4 regions of the Janthinobacterium sp. HH104 genome follow, and region 1 is predicted to be linked to each of the others. Evidence: predicted binding sites of a transcription regulator. Region 1 holds the regulator's gene; each other region holds the start of a gene.

Region 1 (5,448 bases):
TTCGGATGCGCGCGGCAACAAGGGCTTCCCCAACCTGACGGACAAGGACTGGCTGTATGGCGGCGAACCCGACATCATCAAGACCACCATCCTGCACGGCCGCAATGGACAGATGCCACCGATGGGCGCCGCCCTCGGTTCCGAAAAGGATGTCGAGAACGTGGCCCATTATGTGCTCAGCCTGTCCGGTTCGACCTCGGATCCCGTCAAGTCCGTGCTGGGCAAAGCCAAGTTTGGCGCCTGCATGGCCTGTCATGGCGCCGATGCGAAGGGCAACCAGATGCTGGGTGCGCCGAATCTGACGGACAAGGTCTGGCTGTACGGCGGCAGCGCCGATACCATCATGGAAACCGTACGCAAGGGACGCAGCAACACCATGCCGGCCTTCAGCGATTTCCTCGGCGAGTCCAAGGTACACGTGCTGTCGGCGTATGTCTGGAGCCTGTCGAATCCTCAGACGCCCGTGAAATGATGTAATGGAACCTCAAGTCATCAAGATGTATGCGGCCCGCGAGCAGATCTACCCTCGCGAGGCCAAAGGACGCTACGCTACCTGGCGATGGGTATGCGTATGGCTTACCCAGCTCGCGTTCTACGGCTTGCCGTGGTTGACCTGGAATGGCAGGCAAGCCCTGCTGTTCGACTTGACCACGCGCAAGTTCTACATTTTCGGCGTCGTGCTGTGGCCCCAGGATTTCATCTATCTGGCGGCCCTGCTGATCATCTGTGCGTATTTGTTGTTCCTCGTCACGGCCATTGCCGGGCGGGTGTGGTGCGGGTTCTCTTGCCCGCAAACGGTATACACGGAAATCTTCCTGTGGGTCGAACGCCGCATCGAGGGCACGCGCAGCGCGCGCATGGCCCTCGACAAGCAGGGCCCGTCCGTGCGCAAGGCATTCAAGAAGACGGCCAAGCATGTGGTATGGGGCGCCATCGCCCTGTGGACGGGCTTTACCTTTGTCGGCTACTTCACGCCGATCAAGGAACTGGCGCGCGAGGTGACCACCCTCAATTTCGGTCCCTGGGAATGGTTCTGGGTCTTGTTCTACAGCCTGGCAACCTACGGCAACGCGGGCTGGCTGCGCGAGCAGGTGTGCAAATACATGTGCCCCTACGCGCGCTTCCAGAGCGCCATGTTCGACCAGGACACCCTGATCATCACCTACGATGCCAAGCGCGGCGAACCACGCGGCGCCATGAGCAAGAAGGCCGGCAACAACGACAAGCTGGGCGATTGCATCGACTGCACCCTGTGCGTGCAGGTGTGTCCGACCGGCATCGATATCCGCAACGGCCTGCAGTATGAATGCATCGGCTGCGCCGCCTGCGTCGATGCCTGCAACAGCGTGATGGACAAGGTCGAGCGGCCGCGTGGCCTGATACGCTACAGCACCGACCATGCGATGGAAAACAACTTCAATTCGAAGCAGATACGCCAGCGCGCCATGCGCCCGCGCGTCCTGATCTACACTTCCATCCTGGCCCTGATCATCATCGCCGTATGTACCTCGCTGGCCCTGCGCACGCCCCTGAAAATGGACGTGATCCGCGACCGCGGTTCGATGGGACGCGAAGTGGAAGACGGCATGATCGAAAACGTCTACCGCCTGCAGATCATGAACACGTCCGAGCAAAGCCAGCATTTTAAAATCAGCGCTTCCGGCTTGCCGGGCCTGACCTTGCTGACGCGCGAAGAAGTGACCTTGCAGCCGACGGAAACGCTGGGCTGGCCGATCCGCCTGCGCGTGCCGCACGGCGTGGGCGAGAAGGGCTCGAACAAGATTGCGATCGAATTGCAATCGCTGGACGACCCGTCGCTGCATGTGCGTGAAAGCGCGGTCTTCATCGTGCCGCGTTAATGCAGGAAGGCCGGTCCCCGCATGGGGGCTGGCCGTTTACACAGGAGAAATACCATGTCCGACAGTCTGAAACTGCAGCCTCCCGTTGCACCGTGGTACAAGCACCGCTGGCCATGGCTGCTGATGATCGGTCCCGGCCTGTCCGTGGTCGTCGGCAGCTTCATGGGCTATATCGCGTTTACGCAGCCCGACGCGCTGGTGGTGGGCGATTATTACAAGCAGGGCAAGGCGATCAACCAGGATTTGAAGCGCGACACGATCGCCAGCGACCTGGCGATGGATACGAGCCTGGCGTACGACGTGGCGTCAGCGCGCCTGACCGGTTCCGTGCACAGCTTCGGCAAGGCCTATCAGGGGCCGTTGCAGCTGCACCTGGCGCATGCGACTTTGCCGGAAAAGGATATCAAGCTGCTGGTGCAGCCCGATGCGGCCGGCAATTTCTCGGTCGCGCTGCCGATGCTCGAGCGCAGCCGCTGGCAGGTGCTGGTGGAAAACGACAAGCGCGAGTGGCGCCTGTCCGGCATCTGGACCTGGCCCGTGCAGCGCAGCATCGCGCTGCATGCGGACGAAGAGTTATAAGCCTTACTTGCAGACGTCGGTACCGGCCGTAATGGCTTTCAGCTTGGCTGGTTGCAGGATCTCGATCTCGCGGTTCGAGACGCGCAGCCAGCCTTCCTTCTTGAATTTCGACAATAAACGGCTGACGCTCTCGATGGTCAGGCCCAGGTAGTTGCCGATTTCCTCGCGCGACATGCGCAGCTGGAATTTGCTGCTCGAATAGCCGCGCGCTTCGTAGCGCGACGCCAGGTTGACGATGAAGGCGGCAAAACGCTGCGTCGCCTGCATATTGCCCAGCAACAGCATCACGCTTTGCTCGCGCGTGATTTCCTGGCTCATCATGCGGTGGAAATGCCGCAGCAGGGTCGGCATATTGCCCAGCAATTGTTCCAGGCTGGAAAACGGGATTTCACACACTTCGCTGTCTTCCAGCGCCACCGCATTACAGTGGTGGCGGTCGGCGCTGATGGCGTCCATGCCCAGCAGTTCGCCGGCCATCTGGAAACCCGTCACCTGCTCCTCGCCGCCCGGATTGATCTGGTACGTCTTGAAGTGCCCCAGCCGGATCGCGTACAGGTTCTGGAACGAGTCGCCGATGCGGAACAGCGAGGCGCCGCGCACGATCTTGCGGCGGCGGCCGATGATCTGGTCCAGCCTGTCCATGTCGCCCATATCGAGGCCCATCGGCAGGCACAATTGATGCATGCTGCAGGTCGAGCATCGCGCACGCAACGCTTCCACGGTCACTGTGGGCAAGGTTGGAGTGAGTAGCGCTTCAGTCATGTCGGTACCTTTTAGAAAATGCAACAACAAGTTTACTGCATACAGGGTTGCCGTGTGCCAATTTCACCGCAATTTCGGCGAATAAACGACGTTCCGACTTTAATTATATGGCAACATCGTCAAAAGCCCATGCGGGGAGGGCCATTTGCGCGGCGCCGCTTGCCAACTTGATGTATTGATAGGAAAATTCCTAACAGCATTATCTGCCGCCTGTGCCGCCCGGTACTGAAAAGGAAATCATGAAGCCTCTCGGCATCAAAGCAAAAGTCGCGCTGGCCACCAGCCTGACCTCGATCGCCATGATCGCGCTGGTCACCATGATCCAGGTGCAGCATATGCGCGACGACTTCACGCGAGTACTGCTGAGCCAGCAGTCGTCCCTGATCAGCCGCACCGCTGCCGAGCTCGACGACAAGCTGGGCATGCTGCTGCAGATCGTCACCCTGACGGCCAGGCAGCAGCCGCCGGAATTGATGGCCCAGCCGGCCCAATTGCGCGAATACTATTCGCGCCGCTCGATGCTGGTGCTGTTCGACGACGTGCTGGTGCTCGATGCACATGGCGCCGTCGTGGCCGACATGCCGGAAGTGGCGGGGCGCGCCGGCATCAACGTTGCCGAGCGCGAGTATTTCCAGACCGTGCTGCGCACGCGCCAGCCCATGATCACCGAGCCGATGCTCGGCAAGTCGAGCGGCATGCCCATCGTGCAGATGGTGGCGCCCGTGCTGGCCGCCGATGGCCAGGTGGCCGGCGTGGTGATCGGCGTGCTGCGCCTGTACAAGGACAACCTGCTGGGGCGTCTGCGCTCGGAAAAGATCGGCAAGAGCGGCTATTACTTCATCCTCACGCGCGGCGCCGTGCCGCGCTACGTGCTGCATCCCGATACCAGCCGCTTGCTGCAGCCGCGCCAGCCGAACGCCAACCTGACGACGACCCAGCTGCTGAAGGAAGATGGCGAAGGCAGCATGGTCAGCACGAACAGCCGCGGCATCACGGCCGTCAACAGCTTCAAGCGTTTGAAATCGGTGAACTGGCTGCTGGCTACCTCGCTGCCCGTCGCGGACGCCTTCGAACCGTTCGATGGCGTGCTGTACCGGCTGGTGCTGTGGAGCATCCTCGCTTCGCTGCTAGCCGCATTTGTTCTGGGCTGGGTCACCGTGCGCCTGCTGTCGCCGCTGGTGCGCCTGCGCGACACCCTGCTGGCCCTGCGTACCAGCGGCAGCCGTTTCACCCCCGTGCCGGTGCAGCAGCGCGACGAGATCGGCGAACTGACGGAGGCGTTCAACGGCCTGATGAGCGAGCGCGACCGCCTGCAGCAGGAACTCGAATCGCGCGCGGCGGAACTGGAGCAGGAACGCGACCGGGCCGAGGCCGCCAACCGCGCGAAGAGCGATTTCGTGGCCAACATGAGCCATGAAATCCGCACGCCCCTCAATGCCGTGCTGGGCATGGTGTATTTGCTGGGCAATACCAAGCTCGATACGGAACAGCGCAAGTATCTGACCATGGTGCGCGTGGCGGGCCAGTCGCTGCTGGGCATCCTCAACGACGTGCTCGATTATTCGAAGATCGAGGCGCGCCGCATGGAACTGTCGCCCGTCGAATTCGACCTCGACGAAGTCATGAATACCCTGGCCACGACGATGACGATGAATGCGGGCGAAAAGGAGCTGGAACTGGCCATCGCCGTCGAGCCCGACGTGCCGCGGCGCCTCGTGGGCGACGCCCAGCGCCTGCAGCAAATCCTCGTCAACCTGGCCGGCAACGCCATCAAGTTCACGGAGAACGGCGAAGTGGTGGTGGCCGTCAGCCTGGCCGAGAGCAGGAGCGAGAGCGGCCGCGCCTGGCTGCGCTTCGAAGTGCGCGACACGGGCATCGGCATGACGGAACTGCAGCAACAGCAGCTGTTTGCCGCGTTTTCGCAGGGCGACCAGAGCATCACGCGCCGCTTCGGCGGCACGGGCCTGGGCCTGGCCATCAGCAAGCAGCTGATCCACATGATGGGCGGCGACATCGCTGTCGCCAGCAGCGAAGGCAAGGGCAGCCGCTTCTGGTTCAGCGTGCCGTTCGAGATGCTGGCGCAGCCGGCCGAAACGCGGCGCACGCCGGCCCTGGGCCAGCTGCGCCTGCTGGTGGCCGACGATAACCGCACCACGCGCGAACTGATCGTCAAGCTGATCGAGGCATGGGGCTGGCTGGCCGACGAAGTCGATTCCGGCTTTGCCGCCATCGAACTGTACCGCGAGCG
Region 2 (5,448 bases), on a different contig from region 1:
TAATGGCTGTAATAGCTCCAGTTCATGCCGAACTGGAATTCCATGACGACACCCGTCGCCACGCCCATGGCGAAGTTGATGCCGAACAAGACACCCCAGAACTTGGTCATGTCGCGCCAGATGGGACGGTTCGTCATCACGTAGACCGTCTCCATGATGGCGAGCAGCACTGACAAGCCTATCGTCAGCGGAACAAATATAAAGTGGTACAGAGCTGTCAGCGCGAACTGCAGTCTGGATAAAGCGACAATATCGAAGTCCATATGATTTCCTTGGTGTTACCCTACTGTGTGTAAACTTGCTACCTTTCTAATACTGACCGGTTGCCCGTCAGTCCCCCCGCAAGCGCGCCAGAGCAGTCTCGAAGGCATCCGTACCACGCCGCGCGTCGCCCACGATACGGCCATCGCGCAGGCTGACCAGCCGGTCCGCCAGCGCCGCTTCGCGCCGCAAGTGGGTTGCGATCAGCAAGCTGCGCCCTGCGCTGCGGGCGCGCAGGCGCTGCAGGACGTCAATCGCCGTCTGCGCATTGAGCGCTTCCGTCGCTTCATCCAGCAGCCACAAGGTCGATTCATGCAGGAACAGCCGCGCCAGCGCCAATCGCCGCGCCTGGCCGCCGGACAAGCCCAGGCCGCCCTCGCCCAGCATGGTGTCGAGGCCGTCCGCAAACGCGCGCACTTCCTCGTCCAGGCCGGCCGATTGCAGCGCTTCCCACAGCTGCGCATCGCTGGCGGACGGGTCGGCCAGGCGCAGGTTGTCGCGCAAGCTGTCCTGAAATAGTTCCGTCTTCTGCGTGAACAGGCAGGCGCGCGGCGCGGCCACCTTGCCTGACAGCGGCGCCAGTTCGTGCGCGGCGATGGCCAGCAAGGTGGACTTGCCCGCGCCGCTGGGGCCGATCAAGGCGACGCGCTCGCCATCGGCGATGTGCAGCGATACGTCATGCAAGATGGCATTATTGCTGCCCGCATGCGCGGCGCTGACGTGTTCCAGGCGCAGGCCCGGTGCGGCGTCGACAGGCGGTGCAGTGATCTCTTCAACATCGAGGCGCGGCGCCAGACGCCGTACGGCCAGCAGCATGCGCCCCGCTTCCAGCGCGCCGCGGCGCAATCCGGCAAATGGTTCCACGGCCGTCAGGGCGATCAGCAAGGCCAGGGCCGCCAGCGGCAAACTCATCGTTTGCTGCTCCACCAGCACGGCCACGGCCAGCAGCATGCCAGCCAGGGTTGCGCTGCCGGCCACGCCATACGCGGCGCCCGCCGCCGTCTCGAGGCGCAGCAGGGCAAAATCGGCTTGCGCCAGCGAGCGGTCGATCTGCCCCAGCGCCGCGCACTGGGCGTCGATGCGGCCCGCCATCACGAGGTCCGTCTGGCCCGCCACGAGGTCGATGGTGCCGGAACGCAGTTTTTCGATGGCGCGCGAGCGCACGATGGCGGGACGGCGGGCGCCGCGCGCCACAAGCCAGCTGATGCCGCCACCGGCGGCCAGGAGCCACACGGCCAGGCCCAGGCCCAGCTGCCACTGCATGACGCCCAGCGCCACCCCGGCCAGCAAGGCCGCGCACAAGGCCGTAAAGGCGGGCACGAGCAGGCGCAAGTACAGCGATTCGAGCGCGTCGATATCGGCCGTCAGGCGGAACAGCAGCTTGGCGGGCTGGCGCAGCAAGCGGCTGGCCGCTTCCGGACGCGACCAGCCGCGGAACAGGCGCACGCGGATGCTGGCCAGCGCGGCGAACGTGGCGTCGTGCGTGACGAGCCGCTCCGCATAGCGCGAACCCGTGCGGCCGATGGCCAGCAGGCGGATGCCGGCCGACGGGCCGAAGACGTCGAAGACGATGGCCGTCGAGGCGTGCAGGCCGGCAATCGACGTGGCCGTGATAAACCAGCCGGACAAGCCCAGCAAGGCCATGCCGGCCACCGCCGTCAGGGCCGCCAGCAAGGCGCCCACGATCAGCTTGCGGGGCTGGGCCAGCAGCAATTGCCGCAGGACGGGGTTCGATATGAGTGAAGTTTTCATGCGCGCAACTCCTGCACTTGGGCATGCGCATCGACCTGCACTGTGCGCTGCAGGCGGCCAGCCAGCACCGGGTCGTGCGTGGCGACGATCATCGTCTTGCCTTTCGCCAGTGCCAGCAGGGCGTCCGTCACGCGCGCCGCCGTTTCGCTGTCCAGGTGGGCCGTCGGTTCATCGACCAGCAGCAAATCCGCATGCGGATGCAGGGCCACGCGGGCCAGGGCCAGGCGCACGGCTTCGCCGCCGGACAAGCCCTGGCCGCCATCGCTGAGCATGACGGCCGGCTGCGCCTGCGTCACCTTGGCCAGGTCCGCCAGGTGCAGCGCCTGCGTCACTTGCGCGGCGTTCGCCCCAACGCGGCCCAGGGTCACGTTCTGACTGACGGACGCGGCAAACACGTGCGGGCGCTGGCCCATCCAGGCCATACGCTGGCGCAAGGTATTGACCGTGCTGTCGGTCAGGCGCACGCCGCCGATGCGGATGTCGCCGCCGCTGGCGGGCAGCAAGCCGGCCAGCAGGGACAGCAAGGTGGTCTTGCCGACGCCGCTGGCGCCCAGCAGGGCCACATGTTCGCCAGCGCGCACGGTCAGGTCGAAGCCGTCGAACACGGGCGCTTCGCCGGGATGGGCAAAGCGCAATTGCCGGAGTTCCACGGCGGGCGCCGCCGCCACGGCCATGGCGGCGCTGGAAACGGCGGCCACTTCCACACCAAAACCAGGCAAGGGCACGCCATCGGCAGCCAGGTCGTGCAAACCGGCCAGGCCCGCTTCGCCGGCCGCCTTGTCGTGCCAGACGGCGGCCAGTTCGCGCAGCGGCTCGAAGAACGCGGGCGCCAGCAGCAGGATGAACAAGCCCTGCCCCAAGCTCAGCTCGCGGCCCCAGGTGCCGAAATGGATGCTGCCCAGCAGGGAGAAACCGATGAAGGCGGCCACCATGGCGACACCGAGCGCGGAAAACAGCTCGAGCACGGCCGACGACAAGAAGGCGATGCGCAGCACCACCATCGTGCGCCGGCGCACCGATTGCGACGAGGCATCGAGCCGTTCGGCCGTGGCGTCGACGGCGTCGAGCGCGCGCAAGGTGGCCAAACCGCGCAGGCGGTCCAGCAGGAAGGCGTTCATGCTGCCCATTTCCACCATCTGCGCGCGGCTGGCCGCTTGCGCGCCCATGCCGACGAGCGCCATGAAGACGGGAATCAAGGGGGCGGCGATGAGCAGGATCAGCGCGGCGATCCACGACAGCGGCGTCACCACGGCAAGGATCACGAGCGGCACGAGCATGACTTTCCAGCGCGCGGGTTTGTAGCGCACCAGATACGGCACGATGGCTTCGGCCTGTTCGGCGATGACGCTGGCCGCCTGGCCCGACTGGGCGCGCTGGCGGTCCAGCGGCGAGCGCTGCGCCAGCGCTTGCGCCACCTGTTCCCGCAAGGTGGACAGGTGTGCGCGCGCCGCCGCATACATACGCCGCGCGCCCCACGCTTCGCAGCCGGCGCGCAGCACGCCCAGCAGCAGCACGCCAGCGGCCGGCAACAGGGCCGCGCGCCAGGGCGCACCGTCTTGCATGGCTTGCACGGCCCAGGCCAGCAAGGCCGCCTGCGGCAGCCACAGCAAGGCGGCGCCGCCTTGCGCCAGGCTGGCGGCACGGGGAAGAATAAAGTGGGGCAAGGACAAGGACGTGGTCGGCATCTTCTATACTTCTTGAGTTTTCAGAATTTTCTGTAAATTCGATATTTTGTATAATACTGCGAAACATGACATATATCAATTGACCCCACCAGTATGGCGTGAAAAAATTCAGATAATTATGAAAACTCAACATATCCAAATGACGCCGCTGATCCTGACCTTTGTCAGCCATTTCGGCGAGATGGGCAGCCGCTGGGGCTTTAACCGTACGGTAGGGCAAGTGTACGCCTTGTTATTTGTCGCGGAGCACCCTTTGCACGCGGATGAAATCGCGGAGCACCTGAGTTTTTCACGCTCGAACGTGAGCATCGGCCTGAAGGAATTGCAGGGCTGGGGCTTGATCCGCCAGTCGCGCATTCCCGGCGACCGGCGCGAGTATTTTTCCTCGCTGGGCGATGTGTGGCAAATCTTCCGTGTGGTGGCCGCCGAGCGCCGCCGCCGCGAAGTGGCGCCCACCCTGACGGTGCTGCGCGAATCGCTGCTGGCGCCGGCCACGGAACCCGTGGATCAATATGCGCAGGAGCGCATGCGTGAAATGTATGAACTGGTCGACCTGGCCAATACCTGGTTCGACGACTTGCAGCGCCTGTCGCCCGAATCGATGGCGCAGCTGATGAAAATGGGCGCCAAGGTACAAAAGCTGCTCAACGCCAAGGATCGCCTGTTTGGCGTCAGCAACAACGACTGAAGCACCCGCCCCCCCCTCCCTCCCAAAAAGCCGAGACGCCGCTAGCACAAGCTGGCGCGCCTTGTCACGCCATTTCTTGACCTCATGTTGGCTATCGCTAGCACAGCCATGCATAGCCGTATGCGATGTTGCCAACCAAACCAATAGAATTATTAAAATTGTATTAATTTATATCAAGAGTAAGCTTTCATTTGCGTACTTGCTACGCGCAGGAAATAACTAAAAACGGGCAATGGGATGACTTCCCCGGTATGTAGGAACGCGTCCCAACACTATGAAGCGACTGTCTCAAGCACAAGGGGATTTTCATGAAAAGCGTAAAGAGCATTGCCATCAAGGCATCCATGCTGGCCGCAATGACCGTACTGGCAAGTGCGGCCCAAGCCGCCACCTGGGTGGATGTGGGCCCGGCCAGCGGTTTCGTCATTGACGGCAGCACCGTCACTTATTCACCATCTCCGGCACTGCAGGTGAAATATTATGACGACAATCTCGTGCCACAAAGCCCCTCGGACATCCAGGGTTATATCAATGGCGTGTTCGGCACCAGCCTGGGCACCGCCGTCTCGTATTGCGAAAGCGCCACCTCGGGTTGCACTGCCGGCACCACGGCAGGCTTGAGCGGCGGCGTCAATTCCTATACGAGCGCGGCCGCCTATGACTACCTGGCCATCCACTTCGGCCAGGGCGAACTGGTGTTCCACTGGGCCGCGCCCGTGGCTGCCGGCACCACCTTCACGATCGAGGGCCTGCCCAAAGGTCTGAGCAATTACAGGGCCTTCATTTCAGCCGTGCCGGAACCTGGAACCTATGCCATGCTGCTGGCCGGCCTGGGTCTGCTGGGCTTCATGGCACGCCGCCGCCAGGGAAAGTAAGCCTCATCTGCGGCAGCGGCGCACCAGCGTCCGCTGCCGCCCTCAACGCCAGCGGCCTGTTTGGCCCGTTTACACCGCGCTTGCGGCGCAGGTCCCGCTTTTTACACCATCTTTAGACTCCCCTCGCTATGCTCGACGGCATCCACTGCTGACCGACGAGGGAGTACTCATGCATGAACAACCGTTT
Region 3 (5,448 bases), on a different contig from region 1:
TGGCGGCCATTGGCATAGCCGGCAATCGTGTCGAGCACGTTCGGCAAGCCGACCGTGTCCGCGTAGAACATCGGGCCGCCGCGGAACAGCGGGAAGCCGTAACCCGTCAAATACACCATGTCGATGTCCGAGGCACGCAAGGCGATGCCCTCTTCCAGGATGCGCGCGCCTTCATTGACGAGCGCATACACGAGCCGTTCGACGATTTCCTGGTCGCTGATCTTGCGCCGCGCCACGCCGATGTCGGCGGAGTGCTGGATGATCATGGCGTTGACCTGCTCCGACGGATACGCCTTGCGGTCGCCCGGCTTGTAATCGTACCAGCCGGCGCCCGTCTTCTGGCCAAACCGCCCCAGTTCGCACAGCAAATCGGCCGTCTTCGAATACGTGACGTCCGGCTTTTCCACGTAGCGGCGCTTGCGGATGGCCCAGCCGATATCGTTGCCGGCCAGGTCGCCCATGCGGAACGGTCCCATGGCGAAGCCGAATTTCTCGACCGCCTTGTCGACCTGTTCCGGCAGGCAGCCTTCTTCCAGCAGGAAACCGGCTTGGCGGCTGTATTGCTCGATCATGCGGTTGCCGATAAAGCCGTCGCATACGCCCGAGACGACACCTGTCTTCTTCAGTTTTTTCGACAGTGCCAGCGCCGTGGCCAGCACGTCCTTGCCCGTTTCCTTGCCACGGACGATTTCCAGCAGCTTCATGACGTTCGCCGGGCTGAAGAAATGCGTGCCAATCACGTCCTGCGGACGTTTAGTGAACGCGGCGATCTTGTCCAGGTCCAAAGTGGACGTGTTCGAGGCGAGGATGGCGCCCGGCTTCATGACGGCGTCGAGCTGTTTGAACACGCTTTCCTTGACGCCCAGCTCTTCGAAGACGGCTTCGATGACGATATCGGCTTGCGCGATGTCCGCATAGGCCAAGGTGCCGGAAACGAGCGCGATGCGCTGCTCGGCCTTCTCTTGCGTCAGCTTGCCCTTCTTCACCGTGTTCTCGTAATTCTTGCGGATCGTGGCCAGGCCCTTGTCCAGCGCTTCCTGTTTGGTTTCCAGCAGCATCACGGGGATGCCCGCGTTGGCGAAGTTCATGGCGATGCCGCCGCCCATGGTGCCGGCGCCGACAATGGCCGCGCTGGCGATCGCGCGCACTGGCGTGTCGGACGGCACGTCGGGCACCTTGCTGGCGACACGCTCGGCAAAGAAGGCGTGGCGCAGGGCTTTCGACTCGGGCGACTGCACCAGCTGCATGAACAGTTCGCGCTCGTACTTCAAGCCGTCGTCGAATTTCATCGTCACGGCGGCCGCCACGGCATCGACGCATTTGAGCGGTGCGGGGAACGGACCGGACATGGCTTTGACGGTATTGCGCGAAAACTGCAAGAAAGCTTCGTGGTTCGGGTAGTCGACCTTGCGCTCGCGCACTTTCGGCAGCGGACGCACGTCGGCCACTTTCGTGGCGAAGGCCACGGCGGCGGCCAGCAAATCGGCGCCAGGCGCGATGACTTCGTCGAACAGGGCCGTGCCGGCCAGTTTTTCGGACGCGGCGGGCGTGCCCGAGACGATCATGTTCAGGGCCATTTCCAGGCCTAGCACTCGCGGCAGGCGCTGCGTGCCGCCCGCGCCCGGCAAGATGCCGAGTTTGACTTCCGGCAAGGCCATCTGCGCGCCCGGTGCGGCCACGCGGTAGTTGCAACCGAGCGCCAGCTCCAGGCCGCCACCCATGCAGACGCTGTGGATAGCCGCCACGACCGGCTTGGTCGATTGTTCAACGACGTTGATCAGGGTGTGCAGGGTCGGTTCCGTGAGCGCCTTGGGCGAATTGAATTCCTTGATATCGGCGCCGCCCGAAAAGGCCTTGCCGGCGCCCGTGATGACGATGGCTTTGACGGCCTCGTCGGCCAGCGCCTGGCGGATGCCAGCCACGGCGGCCGTGCGCGTCGCCAGACCCAGGCCATTGACGGGCGGGTTGGCCAGGGTAATGACGGCAACGGCGCCGTTTACTTGATATTCAGCACTCATGTCTCTTCCTTATTGATTTTTGCTCAGCGATGAGGTGGTTGCAAGGGATGAAGCTTCACTATACCGCATAAAAGAACGCTCGTATTATTTTTGTCGTGGCGCGCCCGGCGCCAGCATGCTACGCCATGGTACAACATCGTTTGCGGAAAGATTCTGCTGCAAGCGGCAAGCTCTTGTAGAAGCTATCACTTGGATATTCATTTAAATAATAAAACCACAACAATAATAACAACGTTTTATTATGTAAAAGAATGGGTTTGTTATATGCCGACATGGGGCAATTACGACAGTTTTTACATTATTTATTCCCGCCCCTTGTTTTTCGCCAGACGCTGGGGAATAATAAAATTGTTGATTCAAATCAATACTCTACAATTTATCTACTAAAGGCAAACCGTAGGGCGAACACTGGCGGCCGTTGATCGCGCACATTCTCACCGATTATCACCAGATGCCGGAAATGCAATAACATCGCCGCCTTAATCCCTGCCTTAAACCGATAGCGGAAAAATAATAACAGCAGCCTTATCGTTCCCATTCCTCTTCTCACCCCGAAGGAAATACTATGGACGCAGCCAGCCATGTCAGCCACTCGCAGGATCTGGACTTACAAGCGATAAATACTGCATTGAACCGTGTCCAGGCCGTCATCGAATTCGAGCTTGACGGCACCATCCTGCATGCGAATGACAATTTCCTGCGCGTCGTCGGCTATACCCTGGCCGAAGTGCAAGGCAAGCACCACGCCATCTTCTGCGACCCCGAGTATGTCAAAACGGATGAATACAGCAACTTCTGGGCCAAGCTGGGACGCGGCGAATTCGACCAGGGCGAATACAAGCGCCGCGCCAGGGATGGGCGCGAGGTGTGGATCAATGCTTCCTACAATCCCATCCTCGACGCGGACGGCAAGCCGTATAAAGTCATCAAGTTCGCTACCGACATCACGGCCCTGAAAAAGCGCAATGTCGAATACGAAGGCAAGGTCAGCGCCATCGGCAAGGCGCAGGCCGTGATCGAATTCGACATGCAGGGCAATGTGCTGGACGCGAACGACAATTTCCTCGCCGTCATGGACTACGACTTGAGCGATATCCAGGGCGAGCACCACCGCATGTTCTGCGAACCCGAGTATGCCAGCAGCACCGAGTACAAGAAATTCTGGCAAAAGCTCAACCGCGGAGAATTCGACGCGGGCCGCTACAAGCGGCTGGGCAACCATGGCAAGGTGGTGTGGATACAGGCCACCTACAACCCCATCCTGGACCTGAACGGCAAGCCGTATAAAGTGGTCAAGTTCGCCATCGACATCACGGACCAGGTGAACCTGGAAAACAGCATCCAGGCCAAGGCCGCCAACGACAGCCGCAAGGTCAATGCCCTGCTCGACTCGGTGGCGCGCGCGGCGCAAGGCGACCTGACCTGCAATATCGTGCCCGAAGGCAGCGAACCGATCGACCTTCTGGCCGGCGGCATCAGCAAGATGATCGTCGACTTGCGCGGCGTGATCGGCAACGTGGTGTCGGCGGCCAACGGCTTTGCCGACGCGTCGAACGCCATCGCCGAACGGGCCACGGGCGTCGCCGTGGGCACGCAGGCGCTGGGCGCCACGGTGGAAGAAATGAACGCCTCCATCGACGGCCTGACGTTTTCCATCAACTCCATCGCGGAAAACACTTCGAATGCCGATTCCCTGGCGAAAGCCACGCAGCAGGAAGCGGAAGCGGGCGCGCGCGCCGTCGCCAAGTCGATCGAAGCGATGGACTTGATCAACCGCTCCTCGGAAGACATCGGCGAAATCGTCAAGGTCATCAGCGAGATCGCCAACCAGACCAACATGCTGGCCTTCAACGCGGCCATCGAGGCGGCGCGCGCGGGCGAGCACGGCCTGGGCTTTTCCGTCGTCGCCGACGAGGTGCGCAAGCTGGCCGAGCGCTCGTCGCAGGCGACCAAGGAAATTTCCAAGCTGATCAACGAATCCGTCAAGCGCGTGTCGACAGGCAGCGAGATTTCACGCCAGGCCAGCGACGCCTTCGACAAGATCGTCTCGGGCGTGGCGAAGACCACCCTGGCCATTTCCGACATCTCGAAGGCAGCCAACGAGCAGCTGCTGACGGCGCGCGAAGTGTCCACGGCCATCCAGTACATTGCCGAGGAAACGGAAAAGTCGGCCGCCAACTGCGACAGCATCGCCCGCTCGACCGATGGCTTGAACGAGCGCGCAGGCAGCCTGAACCAGACTGTCTCCGGCTTCGTGGTGTAGGCGATGAGCCACGCGGCCACCTTGACGCCCGAGGTGCTGACGACCCTGATCGCGCTGGTACGCCAGCACACGGGCATCGCCATGACGGCGCGCAAGAGCGTCTTGCTGGAACGGCGTTTGCAGCCACGGCTGCAGGCGCTGTCCCTGCACAGCTACCAGGCTTACCTTGAGCGCGTGGCCAGCGACCGCGACGAGGTGGCCCATTTCATCGACCTGGTGACCACCAACGACACTCTGTTCTTCCGCACGCCGCAGGTCTGGGATTACTTCCGCGACCGCTACCTGCCCGCCTGGGCGCGCGCGCATCCGGACGGCTGCCTGGCCATCTGGTCGGCGGCGGCGGCCAGCGGCGAGGAACTGTATTCGATCGCCATGCTGTGCGAGCAATTCAAGCTGCAAGTGCCGTCTTTCCGCTACCAGATCCTGGCCAGCGACATTTCGCAGCAGATCCTGGGCGCGGCGCGGGCGGGCCAGTACAGCGGGCGCTCCGTCGAGCGCATCCGCTTGTCGCACCCGGACTTGCTGCGCAAATATTTCACGCCAGCACCGTATGGCGTCCAGGTCAACGAGGAATTGCGGCAACACGTCAGCTTTGCCCAGCATAACCTGCTCGAAGCGCTGCGCCCGGCGCGGCAGTTCGACCTGGTGTTCCTGCGCAATGTGCTCATCTATTTCGATGCCGAGCACCAGGAAACCGTGCTGCGCCAGGCGCGCGTGAGTCTCAAGGATGAAGGCCGGCTGATCCTGGGCGAATCGGAAACCATCACCCGACTCGGCACCGGCTACCAATTCGAGTTTCCCATGATTTATAAGGCGGGTACCGCATGAGCATCATCATCGATCATCGCCTGCCGCTGCACCATGTCGGCATGGGCCAACTGAGCGTGGGCACGCACGGCGAGCAGCTGCAAGCCTTGCTCGGCTCCTGCATCGGCATCGGCTTCATCTGGAAGAATGGCCCATGCTGCGGCCTGGCCCATTGTCTGTTGCCGGAAGCGCCCGGCGCCGATAGCGCCCTTGGCGCGCGCTATGTGAGCCAGGCCGTGCCTTCGCTGCTGCGCCTGATGGGCGTGCGCCAGGCCGATTACCCCGATATCGACGTGGTGCTGGCGGGCGGCGCCAGCATGTTTGGTCCGCGCAACGGGCGGCTGCAGATAGGCAGGCAAA
Region 4 (5,448 bases), on a different contig from region 1:
TTTCTACTACCCAGCCCCGGAAGGCCGTCCCTTTTGTGCCGCAAACCAGTGCGTCTCATCGGGGAGGCGAATCATATCAAAGACCGTCGAAGTTTGGCAAGCGCTTTTCCAGGAAAGCGTGCATGCCTTCTTTTTGCGCCGGCGTACCGAAGGCGGCCTGGAACAAACGGCGCTCGTAGGCGACACCATCGGTCAAGGTCGTTTCAAAGGCGCGGTTGACGCAATCCTTGATCATCATGGCAACCGAAGTCGGCATGGCGGCGATGGTCTTGGCGGCGGCCAGGGTTTCTTCCAGCAATTTATCTGCCGGCACCACGCGCGACACGAGGCCGATGCGTTCCGCCTCGGTGGCATCGATGGTGCGCGCCGTCAGCAGCAGGTCCATGGCCTTGGCCTTGCCGATGGCGCGCGGCAAACGCTGCGTACCGCCCGCGCCCGGCGTGACGCCAACCTTGATTTCCGGCTGGCCGAACTTGGCGCTGTCAGCGGCGATCAGGAAATCGCACATCATGGCCAGTTCGCAGCCGCCACCGAGCGCATAGCCGGCCACGGCGCCCACCACCGGTTTGCGCACGCGCAAGATATGCTCCCAGTTACGGCTGATGTAGCCCTGGGTATAGGTATCGGGGTAGGTGTAATCGGCCATGGCCGCGATGTCGGCGCCGGCGGCAAATGCTTTTTCGCTGCCCGTGAGCACGATGCAGCCGATACTCTCGTCGGCGTCGAACTTCAGCAAGGCGTCGCCCAGCTCATTCATCATGTTGTCGTTCAAGGCATTCAGGGCCTTGGGTCGGTTCAGGCGGATGACCGCCACTTTGTCCTGGATATCGATGATCAGGTCTTCGTATTGCATGGTGTCTCCTCTCGATGAACGGTGCAACGATTGTAGCGGCTAACGGCAGCGGCGCGGCAGGTGCGCTGCTATTATTGTGAGCCCGATCTTTTTTATCGAGCAGCATATTTTCTCTTCCCTCTTCCAGTATTGCGCCCACTATCTGCGTGGCGACGGCAGCGCCGCCAGCGTCAATTTCCGCCGCCTGTGGTTCAGCAACGGCCTCAATTGCTTCGGCGCCCAGATTACCTCGCTGGCCCTGCCCCTGTGCGCGGTGCTCTTGCTGCATGCGACACCGGAACAGATGGGCGTGCTGGTTGCGCTGCAGGCGCTGCCGTTCGCCCTCTTCGGCTTGCCCGTCGGCGTGCTGCTGGATCGGCGCAGCAAGCACCCGATCATGCTGTTCAGCGAAAGCATGTCGGGCCTGGCCCTGGCCAGCGTGGCCGTGGCTTACTGGTGCGGCGTGCTGTCGATGCCATGGTTATATATAGTGGGCTTCATCATCGGCACGGGCTTCGTCGTCGGTGGTGGCGCCGAACAGGTGTTTCTGACTTTCCTCGTGGGCCGCGACGGCTTGATCGATGCGCAGTCCAAATTTGCCGCCACCGAATCGGCTTCGCGCCTGATCGGTCCCGGCCTGGCCGGCGTGCTCGTGCAAGTGCTGTCGGCGCCCGTCGCCATCCTGTGCACGGCCTGCGGCTATCTGGTTTCCGTCTTCAATCTGCGCGCCATGAGCGTGCGCGACCCGCGACCCGCGCCGTCCGACAAGCACGCTTTGCGCGACATCGCCGACGGCTTGCTGTTCGTCTGGCGCGAACCGCTGCTGCGCGGGCTGGCCTGGGGCGCCGGCATCTGGCACTTCCTGTTTTACGCCAGCATGGCCTTGACGGTGCTGTTCGCCACGCGCGACCTGGGCATGAGCCCGGGCGTGCTGGGCATGACGCAGATGCTCGGTGGCGCCGGCGTCCTGCTCAGCGCCTTCATCGTCAAGCCGCTGACGCGCCGCTATGGCGCCGGCCGCACCATCCTGATCGGCCTGGCATCGACTTCGCTCTGCTTTGCCCTGACGCCCACGATACCCGCCGCGCTGTTCGGTAGCGCAGCGGCCAGCGCCGTCGCCTATGCCGTTCTGATGTTCTTTTTCGATTGCGGCGTGATGCTGTTCTTTATTCCCTACCTGGGCTTGCGCCAAAAAGTCACGCCCGACCCCATGCTGGGCCGCATGACGTCGACCATGCGTTTCCTGACGGTAGCGACGGCGCCGCTGGGTGCGCTGGCCGCCGGCTGGATAGCGGAACATTTTGGCGTGCGCAATGGCCTGGCCTGCATCGCGGCCGGCAGCATCGTGTTGACGGTGGCCATGGTGTGGGGCACGCCGCTGCGTAGCGTGCGCACCTGAAGCGGTGAACGGGAATACACTGGCAAAAGATTGCTTTGGCGACACTATTCACGCCAAAGCCCGTGAGGTTTGATTTACATCAAGGTTTTAATTGATGTAAATCCATAAGCTGTCTTACATCACTTGAGGAGCACGCTATGTTTAACACCATCTTATTTCCCACCGACGGCTCGCCGCTGTCCGACAAAGCCGCCGAGACCGCCCTCGCCTTCGCCCAATTGAACAAGGCCAAGCTGGTCGCCATCAGCGTGGTGCAACCATTCCCGTTCTCGCCGATGGCGGACGGCGGCATCGTGCTCGACGCCAGCCTGTATGAACAGCAGATGCAGGAAGCGTCGCAACGCGCCATCGACAAGATCGGCGCAGCGGCAGGCGCCGCCGGCGTACCTTTCGAAGGCGTGGTCGCCGTGTCGCCGAGCCCGCACGATGAAATCGTCAATGCGGCGCAAACCTACCATTGCGACATCATCCTGATGGCTTCGCACGGCCGCAAGGGTTTGAACAAGCTGTTCGTGGGCAGCGAAACGCAAAAAGTGCTGGCCCACACCCACCTGCCAGTGATGGTCTTGCGCTAAGCCACACCACGAACTGCCCGGCGACGCTTTCCCTAGCGCGCCGGCGCCTGCTTCGGCAACAACACCCACACGGCGCCGCTCTGCTTCATGCGGCCCGCATTCTCGGCCGCTTCCGCGCCAAAGCCAAAGAAATAATCGACACGGATCGGCCCGCGAATGGCGCCGCCCGTATCCTGCGCCATCACCAGCCGCTGCATGGGAATCTCGCTATTGGCTTGCGTGGTGGCCAAAAACACGGGTGCGCCCAGCGGCAAAAAGCGCGAATCAATGGCCACCGAACGCTGCGGCGTCAGCGGCACGCCCAGCGCGCCCTTCGGCCCCACTTTCGGGTCGGGCAAGCGCTCTTCCTTGAAGAACACATAGCTGGGATTGGCGTTGAACAATTCATCCTTGCGCGTAGGATGGCCGGCGATCCACGCCTTGATGCCCTGCGCGGACGCCTGGCTCAAGGTCAGCTCGCCCTTGTCGACCAGGTAGCGGCCAATCGATTTGTACGGATGGCCATTCTGGTCCGCGTACGCCACGCGCACGGTTTCCTGCGTATCGGTCAGCTGCACGCGGCCGGAGCCCTGCACCTGCAGGAAGAAGGCCTCGACTTCATCATCCACCCACAGCAATTCCTTGCCCGTGACGGACGTGGCGCGCTCGATGTCGGCGCGGGTCGCGTACGGTATCACTTTCTTGCCGACCAGCTTGCCCCGCAAGCGCATGTTCTTCAATTCCGGATACACGCCGGACAAATCCACCGAGACGAGGTCGTCGGGCACCTTGTACAGCGGTGTCTGGTATGGGCCGCCCCGCTTGCGCGCCCCGTGCAGCAGCGGCTCGTAGTAGCCGGTCACCAAGCCGGTACTGGCGCCATCGGCGGTGATGACTTGATTCGGCACAAAGAAGGTCTCGAAGAACAGGCGGATGGCCTTGTCGCTGTCGGCATTCACCTGGCGCGCGATCGTGCACGACTCCTTCCAGTCCGGACGTTTCACCAGCACGCCGCACGATGCCATGAAAGCGGGCCAGGCGGCGCGCATGTCGTCGCGGGCCCAGCCAGGCAAGGCGGCAAACTTGGCGGGCACGAAGGTGGGCGCCGCCACATCCGCGGCATCCTTGGCCTCTGCCGGCTTGGCCGGAACCGGCCTGACGACGGTCGGCGCGATGGGCGGCGCCTTGCCGCTGGCAGCGGGCGGCGCGGGCGGCGTGGTACAGGCGGACAACGCAAGCGCGACGGCACCGATTGAAACGGGTAGACTACCGCGTGTCAACAGACGGCGGGTAAATACTAAGCTGCGGGTAAATAACATAGGGGTGCGTATGTGGATCTTGATGATAGAGGCGCTGGTGGCGTTCTTCTTGCTGGCATTTATAGTCTGGTGGACCATGTATTCGGGTAAAAAACCCGTCCCACCGGCGCGCAAGCAGCTCGGCGAAGAACAGGACAGCACCGAAAAACTTAAGTAAGGGGCGCAAGCCCCCCGGCGTTGCGTCAATGCAGGGTGCGTGGCACCGACAGCACGAACTCGGGAATCGGCGCTTCAAACTGATGGCCATCTTCGGCCACGCAGAAATACTCGCCGTGCATCGAACCTTGCGGCGTGCCCAGCATGGTGCCGCTCGTGTATTCGAACTGTTCGCCCGGCTGCAGCAGCGGCTGGTGGCCGACGGCGCCCAGGCCGCGCACCTCTTCCACCTTGTTGTTCGCATCCGTGATGACCCAGTGGCGCGAAATCAGCTGCGCGCCAGCCGTGCCCGTGTTGACGACGCGGATCGTGTAGCTGAACACGTGCCGCCCCTGGTCCGGTGCCGATTGCTCGGGCAGGTATTGCGTCTTGACCGTTACCGTAAATTCATAAGTCGCCATCGTCATTCCTATTCAGACATTGCCAGTCGTATTGTGTGTCGCGCGCGACGCATAGACCATCGCGCGATGCGTATTCCGTGTTTCATCGTGCTTCAATAAGGCATGGTAGCGGCGTCAAGCGTAAAATAGCGCATCTTCGCATTTTCTATCCTTTGGCTACTCCACCATGACTACATTCCGTATCGCTCCCAGCATCCTGTCCGCCGACTTTGCCCGCCTGGGCGAGGAAGTGCGCAACGTCGTTACCGCCGGCGCCGACATCATCCACTTCGACGTGATGGACAATCACTATGTGCCGAACCTGACCATCGGCCCGCTGGTGTGCGAAGCGATCCGCCCGCACGTACAAGTACCCATCGACGTGCACCTGATGGTCAAGCCTGTCGATCGCATTATCCCGGATTTCGCCAAGGCTGGCGCGAACATCATCACCTTTCACCCGGAAGCGTCCGAGCACGTCGACCGCTCCTTGCAGCTGATCCGCGACAATGGCTGCAAATCGGGCCTGGTATTCAACCCGGGCACGCCGCTGCACTACCTGGAACACGTGATGGACAAGATCGACATCATCCTGATCATGTCCGTCAACCCGGGCTTCGGCGGCCAGTCCTTCATCCCGCAGGCGCTGAAGAAAATCGCCGAAGCGCGCCGCATGATCGACGAATCGGGCCGTGACATCATGCTGGAAGTCGATGGCGGCATCAAGATCGACAACATCGCCGCTGCCGCCGCTGCCGGCGCCGACACCTTTGTCGCCGGCTCGGCCATCTTCGGCAAGCCCGACTAC

The links. Region 1 encodes FNR, which switches genes on or off when oxygen is low (the NO sensors DNR and NnrR bind a similar motif). Its sites were predicted from a motif close to TTGATNNNNATCAA; they were not measured.
Region 2: a site for FNR is predicted at 3,764-3,777, ahead of cydD (thiol reductant ABC exporter subunit CydD). Genes of this name have one in related genera too.
Region 3: a site for FNR is predicted at 2,370-2,383, ahead of JAB6_RS09360 (PAS domain-containing methyl-accepting chemotaxis protein). Genes of this name have one in related genera too.
Region 4: a site for FNR is predicted at 2,301-2,314, ahead of JAB6_RS25970 (universal stress protein). Genes of this name have one in related genera too.

The regions. Positions count from the first base shown of each region.
Region 1 covers NZ_LRIB01000033.1:63,510-68,957, forward strand. Annotated here, with positions in the region: gene ccoP (cytochrome-c oxidase, cbb3-type subunit III) at 1-472, shown strand, start outside; gene ccoG (cytochrome c oxidase accessory protein CcoG) at 477-1,859, shown strand; gene JAB6_RS12975 (FixH family protein) at 1,914-2,438, shown strand; gene fnr (fumarate/nitrate reduction transcriptional regulator Fnr) at 2,442-3,200, opposite strand; gene JAB6_RS12985 (response regulator) at 3,440-5,448, shown strand, end outside.
Region 2 covers NZ_LRIB01000043.1:236,111-241,558, reverse strand. Annotated here, with positions in the region: gene JAB6_RS20955 (cytochrome ubiquinol oxidase subunit I) at 1-263, opposite strand, end outside; gene JAB6_RS20950 (amino acid ABC transporter ATP-binding/permease protein) at 331-2,013, opposite strand; gene cydD (thiol reductant ABC exporter subunit CydD) at 2,010-3,698, opposite strand; gene JAB6_RS20940 (GbsR/MarR family transcriptional regulator) at 3,838-4,386, shown strand; gene JAB6_RS29745 (PEP-CTERM sorting domain-containing protein) at 4,695-5,261, shown strand; gene JAB6_RS20930 (hypothetical protein) at 5,431-5,448, shown strand, end outside.
Region 3 covers NZ_LRIB01000027.1:50,638-56,085, forward strand. Annotated here, with positions in the region: gene JAB6_RS09355 (3-hydroxyacyl-CoA dehydrogenase NAD-binding domain-containing protein) at 1-2,018, opposite strand, end outside; gene JAB6_RS09360 (PAS domain-containing methyl-accepting chemotaxis protein) at 2,584-4,281, shown strand; gene JAB6_RS09365 (protein-glutamate O-methyltransferase CheR) at 4,285-5,109, shown strand; gene JAB6_RS09370 (chemotaxis protein CheD) at 5,106-5,448, shown strand, end outside.
Region 4 covers NZ_LRIB01000054.1:287,572-293,019, reverse strand. Annotated here, with positions in the region: gene JAB6_RS25980 (enoyl-CoA hydratase) at 77-853, opposite strand; gene JAB6_RS25975 (MFS transporter) at 930-2,231, shown strand; gene JAB6_RS25970 (universal stress protein) at 2,369-2,806, shown strand; gene JAB6_RS25965 (murein transglycosylase A) at 2,839-4,017, opposite strand; gene JAB6_RS29485 (hypothetical protein) at 4,115-4,261, shown strand; gene apaG (Co2+/Mg2+ efflux protein ApaG) at 4,287-4,661, opposite strand; gene rpe (ribulose-phosphate 3-epimerase) at 4,828-5,448, shown strand, end outside.